3 regions of the Acuticoccus sp. MNP-M23 genome follow, and region 2 is predicted to be linked to each of the others. Evidence: predicted binding sites of a transcription regulator. Region 2 holds the regulator's gene; each other region holds the start of a gene.

The links. The regulator PhoB, encoded in region 2, activates phosphate uptake and scavenging genes when phosphate is short. The targets are predictions, from matches to a motif close to TGTCATNNANCTGTCAT.
Region 1: the regulator PhoB is predicted to act here: its motif matches at 1,351-1,367, upstream of phnA (phosphonoacetate hydrolase).
Region 3: the regulator PhoB is predicted to act here: its motif matches at 1,948-1,964, upstream of RDV64_RS23345 (glycerophosphodiester phosphodiesterase family protein).

The regions. Positions count from the first base shown of each region.
Region 1 covers NZ_CP133480.1:3,753,671-3,756,946, forward strand. The annotation lists gene RDV64_RS17375 (protein-glutamate O-methyltransferase CheR) at 1-194, shown strand, start outside; gene RDV64_RS17380 (LysR substrate-binding domain-containing protein) at 318-1,229, opposite strand; gene phnA (phosphonoacetate hydrolase) at 1,377-2,642, shown strand; gene RDV64_RS17390 (alkaline phosphatase family protein) at 2,642-3,276, shown strand, end outside.
Region 2 covers NZ_CP133480.1:1,552,971-1,556,246, forward strand. The annotation lists gene RDV64_RS07370 (aspartate aminotransferase family protein) at 1-729, opposite strand, end outside; gene RDV64_RS07375 (GcrA family cell cycle regulator) at 1,010-1,546, shown strand; gene phoB (phosphate regulon transcriptional regulator PhoB) at 1,607-2,302, opposite strand; gene phoU (phosphate signaling complex protein PhoU) at 2,412-3,104, opposite strand; gene pstB (phosphate ABC transporter ATP-binding protein PstB) at 3,190-3,276, opposite strand, start outside.
Region 3 covers NZ_CP133483.1:15,342-18,617, reverse strand. The annotation lists gene RDV64_RS23345 (glycerophosphodiester phosphodiesterase family protein) at 1-1,706, opposite strand, end outside.

The DNA.
Region 1 (3,276 bases), 2.2 Mb from region 2:
GGCCGACGAAAGCAGATGTGCTCAACCGCATGGCAAAGCTCCTGCCGCCCGAGGGTTATCTCGTGCTCGGCGGCCCGGAGACGACGCTCGGCCTGTCGGACGCGTTCGTGCGGCACCCGACCTGGCGCAATATCTACACCAAGGCTGATAAACCGGACTCGGCCGCCAAAGTGAGGGATGGCGCTTACGCCTGAATGCGCGCCCTGCGGAGGAATCCGCCCTGCTTGAGCGACAGTTGCCGGGGCCGGTTTCAACCTTGCGGCCCTCGGCGCAGTGGTTCGCGTTGGCGCAGGCAACGGCGCCAGCCAGGGCGCTCCTCAGGATAGTGCGGCTGTGCGTTGGCGGGATATGGGGGCGGGGGTGTTCTGCCACTCGCGCTGCATCCAGCGGGCAAGCGTTTCGGCAGCCTGCGGGTTCTGCCCGTCCGGATTGACGCCGATGGTTTGGCGCGCGCCGGCAATGCGCATTGACGGCCAAGGCTCCACCAGCGCGCCGGACAGGATTTGTGCGGCAAGAAGGTCCACCGGGGCAACAATCGCGCCGATCCCCGAAAGCGCTGCCTCCAGCGCAATGTAAAAGTGCGGATACACCTTTGGTGGACGCTTTGGCGTGCCTTTGAGCGCATGGGTGCACCAGCGGGAGAGATCGCCAGTCCGGGTTGCCGCGTCGACGAAGGCAAGAGATGCGGGGTCTGCGGCGCTGCCGGCAAGAGCGGCAGGCACCAGAAGGCCAAGGCTTTCGGTGTAGAAGGGCCGGGGGCCGAGCCGCTCGGGCAGCGGCTCCGCGCGGCGCACGACAAGATCGTAGCCGAGCGCGTCCCAATCCTCGGTGGTGTGGGTGGGGCGAACTTGAACCCCGATGCCGGGGTGCTCCTGCGCAAACGCCGGCAGGCGCGGCATCAGCCAGCGCATGGCAAAGGTGGCCGGGGCCACCACGGTCAGCGCCGCCTGACCTTTTGAAGCGGACACGTCTGCAAGCGCGGACTCGATCCCGTTCAGGGCGCTTTCCACGGACGCGGCCAGCCGCGCGCCCGCTTCGTTCACAATCATGCCGCGGCGCCGCTCGCAGAACAGATTCATCCCCAGCCATGTCTCCAGCTGCGCCAGTTGCTTGCTGACGGCGCCATGTGTGACCGACAATTGCTCCGCTGCAGCAGATACACTGCCAGTGCGAACAATAGCATCAAGTGCAATTAATGATTTTATCGGCGGAAGTCGTCGTTTTGTCATGTGAATTCAGCTCACATTGGCGGAATTTATTTCGTTTGTAGCTTTGAAGCTATCGAAGTACGCCGCTTGGCAACGAGATGACGTTTCCTCTGCTTGACGGGCATATCTATACGTCATGCACGTAACGGTTTGATAACAGGAGTCCGCATGGCGCTGAGAGAGACCGGCGATGCGCAACGTTCGCGCGCTGTCACCGTCAACGGGCGCCGCTACGCGCTGCCGACCCGCACCACGGCGGTGATCTGCTACGACGGTTGCGATCCGGCCTATGTCGAGGCCGCCCGCGCGGCCGCCATCGTCCCGCACCTTGCGCAGATGATGGACGAGGGCTTTGCCGCCATCGCTGACGCGGCGATGCCCACCTTCACCAACCCCAACAATCTGTCGATCGTCTGCGGGGCGCCGCCCAGCGTTCACGGCATCTCGGGCAATTATTATTTCGATGAAGCCACGGGGCGCGAAACCATGATGGTGGACGCCGAGGGCATGCGCGCCGGCACCATCCTCGCCGCGCTGGCAGGGGCCGGCGCGCGGGTGGCCGCCATCACCGCCAAGGACAAGCTCCTCAAGGCACTCGCGAATGACCTTGATGGGATCGCCTTTTCGGCCGAGCGCGCGGACGACGCGACGCTGGCGCAAAACGGTATCGAGGATGTGACCGGGCTCGTCGGCCGCGCAGCGCCCTCGCAGTACGACCCCGACCTGTCGCTGTTCGTGCTGGATGCCGGTGTCCGGCTGATCGAGGCGGGCAGGGTGGACGTCGCCTATCTCTCGCTGTCCGATCTGGTGCAGCATTCCCACGCGCCGGGGTCGGGTGGCGCCAACGCCTTCATGGCCGCGGTGGACCAGCGCGTTGGTGCGCTGATTGCCGCGGGCGCCACGGTCGGCATTGTCGCCGACCATGGCATGAACGACATGGCGCATGGCGATGGTAGGGCCCGCGTGGCCTATGTGGCCGACGCGCTGGACGCCACATTCGGCCCAGGACGAACGCGGGTGATCTGCCCGATCACCGATCCGTTCGTGCGCCACCACGGCGCGCTCGGCGGGTTCGTTCGCATCCACGTGACCGACGCTGCGGTGGACCCTGCAGCAGTGCTGGCTGCGGTCGGCGCGATTGCCGGCGTGGGCCGGGTGCTGCCCGGCGCCGAGGCGGCGGCGGAATTCGAGATGCCGCCGGAGCGCGAGGGGGCAGCGGTGGCCATTGCCGCGCCCGGTTACGCCCTGGGTGCCCACGCCGCCGACCACGACCTTTCGGCGCTGGCGGGAACGCGGCTGCGCTCGCACGGCGGGCTGGCGGAGCGGCGCGTGCCGTTCATCCTCTCCCGGCCGCTGAATGCTGCGTACCAGCAGAAAACCGCCAACCTGCGCAACTACGACATCTTCGACTTTGCCCTGAACGGGGTCGTCTGATGGCCCGTGCGATTGCGCTCATTCTGGACGGTCTGCGGCGCGACCTCATTTCGCCAGAGACGACGCCCAACCTCGTGCGCTTTGCGGACAAGGCCTCGCGCTTTGCCGCCCACCGCTCGGTGTTCCCGTCCGCCACGCGGGTGGTTTCGGCAGCTTTTGCAACCGGCTGCCAGCCGGGCCGCAACGGTCTGCGCGGCAACACGGTCGCGCTTCGGGACAACGGGCGCCTCGCCTTGTTCGACGTCGGCAAGCCAGAGTTCTTCGAGACCAAGCGCCGCCTCACCGGTGCCACCCTCACCATGCCGACAATGGCCGAGCGGCTGGCCGGTTGCGGCGGCGTGGTGGTGTTCAACAACGTGTCGCCGGGCGCTGCCTATGCGCATGATCCCGATGGCCACGGCACGATCTATCACCGCGCCGGCTCGCGCGGACCGGGCTTCGAGCCGGTGGCGGAGCCGCTCGACATCAAGAGCGGGATCGACGGCGACAGGACAATGGCGGCCCGCTTCATCGACGAGGTGGTGAACGGCGATGCGGCCCTCGGTGTCCTGTGGCTTTCCGAGCCGGACACCGTCCAGCATTCCGTTCCGCTGGGGTCCCCGGCGCACCTCAGGGTCCTGCGCGAGGCGGACGC
Region 2 (3,276 bases):
GGCCGCCGCCAGAATGTCGGGCGTGACGCCGAGCGACTGATAGGCGAACAGCGTGCCGGTGCGCCCTGCACCCGTTTGCACCTCGTCAAACACCAGGAGAAGGCCGTGCTCGTCGCACAGCGCCCGCATCTCGGCCAGCACTTCGCGCGAGACCGGGCGGATGCCGCCCTCGCCCTGGATCGGCTCGACCATGATCGCCGCCGTTTCGGGCCCGATCAGTGCCTTGACCGCTTCAATGTCATCATACGGCGCCTGGTCGAACCCGGCGAGCGGTTCGCCGAAGCCTTCCAGATATTTGGGCGAGCCGCCGGCCGCGATGGTGCCGAGCGTCCGCCCGTGGAAGGCGCCCGCCATGGTGATGATGCGGGTGCGCTCCGGGTGGCCGTTGATGAACTGGTAGCGCCGCGCGGTCTTGATCGCGGCCTCGTTGGCCTCGGCGCCCGAGTTGCAGAAGAACACGCGCTCGGCAAACGTCTCCGCCACCAAGCGCTCGCCAAGGCGGGCCTGCTCCGGAATTTCAAAGAGGTTGGACGTGTGCCACACGCCGGCGACGGCCTTCTGCATCTCCGCAACAAGGTGCGGATGCTGGTGGCCAAGGGCGGACACGGCGATGCCGGCGCCCATGTCGAGGTATCGTCGCCCGTCGGACCCGTGCAGCCAGACGCCCTCACCCGAATCAAACGAGACGGGAATACGGTTGTAGGTGGCGAACAACGCGGGTTCGGTCATAATTGTGTCGCGCTTGACGCGCTTCTCCACAGAGTTGGGGTATCTCGCCCGAAGACGAACGCGTCTTCTTCCCGATGGTTGGGGAAAAAGCAACTCTTGAGTCCATCGCGACTCGCTGACTCTAGACGCTGATTCGTCAATTCCTTTACGATTCATGAGGAACAGGAGCGCAAATGACGCGCTCCACAGCCTTCAGCCAACACGGTGGATTCCCGTGCCGTTTTCGGCGCGCCGCCTTTGGATTCCCTGTGGGCTGTTTGTGGACAGCAAGGGGACTGCGATGAGCTGGACCGACGAGCGGATCGAACAACTGCGCAAGCTCTGGGCAGAGGGGCACTCCGCGTCCCAGATCGCCGGGACGATGGGCGGTGTCACGCGCAATGCGGTGATCGGCAAGATCCACCGGCTGGGTCTGTCGGGCCGCGTGAAGACGGCGCGCCCCGCAGCCCGTCGCGCCGCACCGGCGCCCGCCACCGTCTCGCCCGCCGCCGCAGCCGCTGCGGTCCGAACGCCAAAGCCCGCTGCACAACCGCGCGTGATGGCGGCCGGCGCTGCTGCGGTGAAGGTGGTCGAGCGGGAGGTTTTCGAGCCGGCCCCCGTACCTCAGCATGTTGCCGAGGTGGTGCCCTTGCGCGGCGGAATCACGCTGACGGACCTCAGCGCCAGCACATGCCGCTGGCCCATCGGCGATCCGTCCGGCGACAATTTCAGCTTCTGCGGTGCGCGGTCCGAACCTGGCGACACCTACTGCACCGCCCACGCCGACGTGGCATTCCCCGGCCGCACCAACAAGCCGCGCAAGCCCACCGGGCGCTGACGCGGCAACCAATGAGGCGGCGGCGGCGATTGCCGGCGCCGAGCCTGAAAAGCGCCGCTCTCAGTCGGCGCCGAACCTGTCGTCGAAGGCGTAGCCGGCGCCGCGCACTGTGCGGATCGGGTCCGCCTCCTTGCCGCGCTTGAGCTGCTTGCGCAGGCGGCCGATGTGCACGTCCACCGTGCGTTCGTCCACGTAAACGTCCCGCCCCCACACGCCGTCCAGAAGCTGCTCGCGGCTGAACACGCGGCCGGGTGACTGCATCAGAAATTCAAGCAGGCGGAATTCGGTCGGCCCCAGCTTCACCTCGCGGCCGCCCCGCTGCACGCGGTGCATCGTGCGATCCAGCTCCAGGCTGCCAGCGCGCAGCATCGCCGAAACCTTTTCGGGCTTGGAGCGGCGCAGAAGGCCGCGGATGCGGGCCATCAGCTCGGGCGTCGAGAAGGGCTTGGTCACGTAGTCGTCGGCGCCGGTGGCAAGGCCGCGCACCCGCTCGGTCTCCTCGCCGCGCGCCGTCAGCATCACGATGGGCAGATGCTCGGTCTGCGGGCGGGACCGGATCCGGCGGCACAGCTCGATCCCGGACAGGCCCGGCAGCATCCAGTCGAGCACCAGAAGATCGGGCGGCTGTTCCAGAAGGCGCATCTCGGCCTCGTCGCCGCGACTGCACGAATCGACCGCATAGCCTTCCGCTTCGAGGTTGTAGCGCAGGAGAAGCACTAGCGGCTCCTCGTCTTCGACAATCATGATGCGGGGCATTATCGCGCCCCTGGACCGCACCGCATGCGCATCGCTGCCACACGGTTCAACCGCGTCGGGTCCATGCATGAACTAACCTTTGACAAAGTGTCAGCGGCCCCGGTCACCGTCAGCGCAAGCCGACGTTGCCTGTGAAATCCGCAGACAGGTAAGACGACGCGTCGGACTTTTCGCGAGCTTCCGCGGGCTGCTCGCCGGTCACGACGTAGTGGATGGCCTCGGCAATATTTGTCGCGTGATCGCCGATGCGCTCGATGTTCTTTGCGCAGAACAGGAGATGCGTGCAGAACGTGATGTTCCGCGGATTCTCCATCATGTACGTCAGCAGCTCGCGGAAGATGGAGGTGTGGATCGCGTCCACCTCGTCGTCGCGCAGGCGCACGTCCAGCGCAGCCGGCACGTCCTGGCTGGTGAACGCGTCGAGCACCGTTTTCAGCTGCTCCAGCGCAATTTCCGACATGTGCTCGATGCCGAGCGCCACGCGGGGCGGATGCGCGCTGTTCTCGATGGCCAGCAACCGCTTCGCGTTGTTCTTTGCCAGATCGCCGACCCGTTCGAGGTCGGACGAGATGCGCAGGCCCGCCACCAGCTCGCGCAGCGCCTTGCCCTCGGGCCGGTGCGCCACGATCATCTCCACCGTGTGGTTCTCCACGCTGCGCTGCATGGCGTCGAGCTTGCGGTCGGCCGCGATCACCCGGCGTGCGAGGTGCGTGTCGAGCCGCGTCAGCGCGGTCACGCTCTCCATCACCAGCTGCTCGGCCAGCCCGCCCATCTCGGCGATTTCTCCTGCCAGTCGCTGCATCTCGGTAAACTGGTCTCTTACAACAATACCCACGTCATGACTCCGTCCGCCGGACACCACGCAATGACGTGCCACGGCTGCATTCCTACCCAAACACACCAGTTATATACTGGCGTGTGCGCTCCTCTTGAGGATCATTGAAGATCTCTTCAGTTGGTCCTTCCTCGACGAG
Region 3 (3,276 bases), on a different replicon from region 2:
ATGATGGCAAGCGAAATCGTCTCCCACTCGGCCGCGGCCGGTGCACCCTCGTAGACCACCTCGCCGCCGAACGTGACGGTGATGGCTTCGTCGTCCGACGTGTCGCCGTCGCTGAGGTCGAAGGCCAGCGCGTAGGTGGCGCCGGTCTCCATGCCCTCGATGGTCTGGGCAAGGGCGACGTTGTTCCTGTTGCCGTCGAGATCGACGTAGAATGCGCCATCATTGGCCGTAAGGCCGAGCGCGCTGGTGTCCTGGTGCTGCTCGATCCGGCCCGAGTTGAGGTTCACCCATCCCGGAATCTCGCCGTTGAGCGCCGAGCGACCCCAGTCACGGTAGGCGGATGCGCTGTCGGTGTATTCGAAGCTGCCGTTCTGGACGAGATTGGGCGTCGGTTCGGCTGATGCCGCCGCGGTGGCTGCGGCAAGGCCGGTCGCGGCGGTCGTCGCCACCTCCAGAACCGCGTCGGAGACACGGCCGTCCGCCATGTCGGAAAGGTCGCTCGCCGACCAGACCGTGGCGCCGCCATCCAGCACGACGCTGCCGATGGTGCCGGAGCCAATGAACACGGCGCCACCGCCAGCAAATTCCAGCGCGAGGCTCGGTCCGATGTTCGTCACGGAGACGTCCGACGAGGCGATGTCGGTGAGGACCAGCGTGTCGGTCGACGTGCCGTTCAGAACGTCGATACCGTCGCCCGCAGCGTAGACGACCGTGTTGTCCGAGCCACCGGTATTGAGGACGTCGTTGCCCTGGCCGCCGGCCAGCATGTCACTGCCTTCGCCGCCGAACAGGGCGTCGTCGCCGGCCCCGCCGAAGAGCCGGTCCTCGCCAGAGCCGCCCGACAGCGTATCGTCGCCAGCGTCGCCGTAGACGACGTCGTCACCGGCGCCGGCGAGCACGACGTCGTTGCCCTCCATGGCGTAGATCATGTTGTCGCCGTCGGTCCCGCTGACGCTCTCTGCCGTCTCGTCGCCGTAAACGACGCTGACACCGACGTCCCCTTCGGCATAGGCACGGGCGATGCGGGTGTTGTTGGTGTAGACGCCGTCGACGCCCATCTCGATCAGGGACTGAAGCTCGTCGCCCGGACCGTCGTGCGTCCAGGCATTGACGTTGAGGCCGAGGCTCTGGGCCTCGGCGACCTTGTCCGCATCGAGGCCGCTGATCCTGGCGGAGATCCCGTCCGCGAAGGTCGCGATCTGGGCGAGGTCTTCCGCGTCCGTTCCGTTGTAGGTCTGCTCGAGGAAGATATCGACACCGGCCTCGGGCATCAGCGTATCGTTCAGATATTGCAGCGTCGCCGCGTCGCCGCAGTTCAGCATCACCCGCTCGTCGGTAAAGCCGTTGGCGACGAGGACGTCGAGCGTTGCCTGCGCGATGTCGATCCCCGCGGCCGTGTAGGTGGCGGGGTTCTTCATCTCGAGGCTGAGCCCGATCACACGGCCCGTCTCGGCCGATTTCTCTTCGATGATCCCGATCAGCTCGCTGAGGGTGATGAGGTCCGGATCTGCCGCGAGCAGATCCGCATAGGTCATGTTCGGGATGTTGCCGGTGTCATGCGCCAGCACGACGATCCCGTCCGCCGTCACCTGCGCGTCGGTTTCGACGGCATCGGCGCCCCAGTCGATCGCATGGCGATACGCATCGGCGGATGCATCGGGATAGGGGTTGGTGCCGCGATGGGCGATGATGGTGAGTTCGGACATGACAGGCGCTCTCGATGGGCGGAGGACAGTGAGGACGGGGCTATGAACGCGTCTGGAGACCGGCGAAGATGACCGGCACGAGCGACACTCCGCTCGCGGCGACGCGGTACACAACGGCGGGTCGAACCGCCGTGGGGTTCGAAGCCTGCGCGATCATGGTGGGTCGCCGCGCGACACCGGGGTCAGCATCATTGATATGAAAGCCCAGACTGTTCGTCCGAACGGCCACTAGGGCGTCAATGTTTCAACCGAATGACATTTTCAAGTGACCGCAATGACATCGAAATGATTGAATTAACTGGCTAAGGAAGTTTTGCATGCAGTCATGCGCGTGTGTTGCCCCGACTCTGACGCTCGCAGGAAATGTTCATATGATCGCCCAAAATGACCATATGAACCAACGGGTGCTGGATTGCGGTTCGAACAAAGGTGATTCGGGCGCACGCCCATCGTGAAAACTTCGCCGGATTTCGAGGACTCCGATACCGCCAGCAGCGATGAGATGCCTGGCGATCTCGCCGCACGTCGCGTGGTCCGGTAACAACCCAACGCGGTGCTCATCGACGCTGACGAAGGTGTCGAGGAGATGGAGGTGCCCGGCTTCGGCAATGATCGTCGCCGGGAGCGCGCGCCCCTGCCAGCCGCTCCGCGTCCGAGCGGTCTCATCGCGGCCGCGCAGTGCAGTCCGTCGTCGATCAACGCGCCGCCGTCGGTGGCTGTGCCGTCATCCCCAGGCGCTGCATCCTTGCCGGACTATCAACTTCGCCTGCCGCTCCGGAAAATAGGGCCGTGATAGCTCCGCTCTCGAAGAGAAATGTCCTGCCGCATAAGCTTTATCCCCGCGCCTTTCATTATTATCCGATATAATCCGAGTTAAATTTGGTATTTTATAATAAAACTAGTACTATAAATAGTAATATATGAGATTTCTCAACAATAACCGCGCAGTTTCAGCGCTGACCAAACTCGTGGCGCCGGCGCCGCTTCAACAGGACTATGATCCTAACGCACTGCTACCTTGGCCTCGCAGCCTGCTAACTGGCGATCACCGCCTGAGGGACATGGGGAGCGGTCATCGATCAGGAACACGCGCAGCGATGGTTGCAGGACGAAGCCGAGCTGCTTTGACGAGTCGACCGGAGGTCACCGCCCGCCGGCAGCTGCAAAAACCGCAGTATGGCGTTTAATGGCCCTAGGAAGGCCGTGGATGGCACGCCCGCGTGAATTCCGCCCCCCCCCCGCACCATGCGATACCAATCGCCCTTCTAAGGGCCTTGAAACGTCTCCCTGATGGTTATGGTGGCAAAGGGGGCCTCGGTGGGCGACCTCCGCGCCGCACGCCCCGAGAACTCTCGAGGCGTTCAGGCCGCCACCACCCGCGCCGACCAGGCACGGCCGCTGAGAACCGACGCCACACTCGAGCCAGGGCATGGGCCGCAGACCTTGGCGATGGGCTTAGACCCTGCACAGCATCACCCAGCCAAGTGGCTTTTTCCCTTCAATTTCCGTGCACTCCACGAAAATGCCTCCCCGCCGGTCCCCGGGCGCGACGCCTCAGACTTTTGCACCC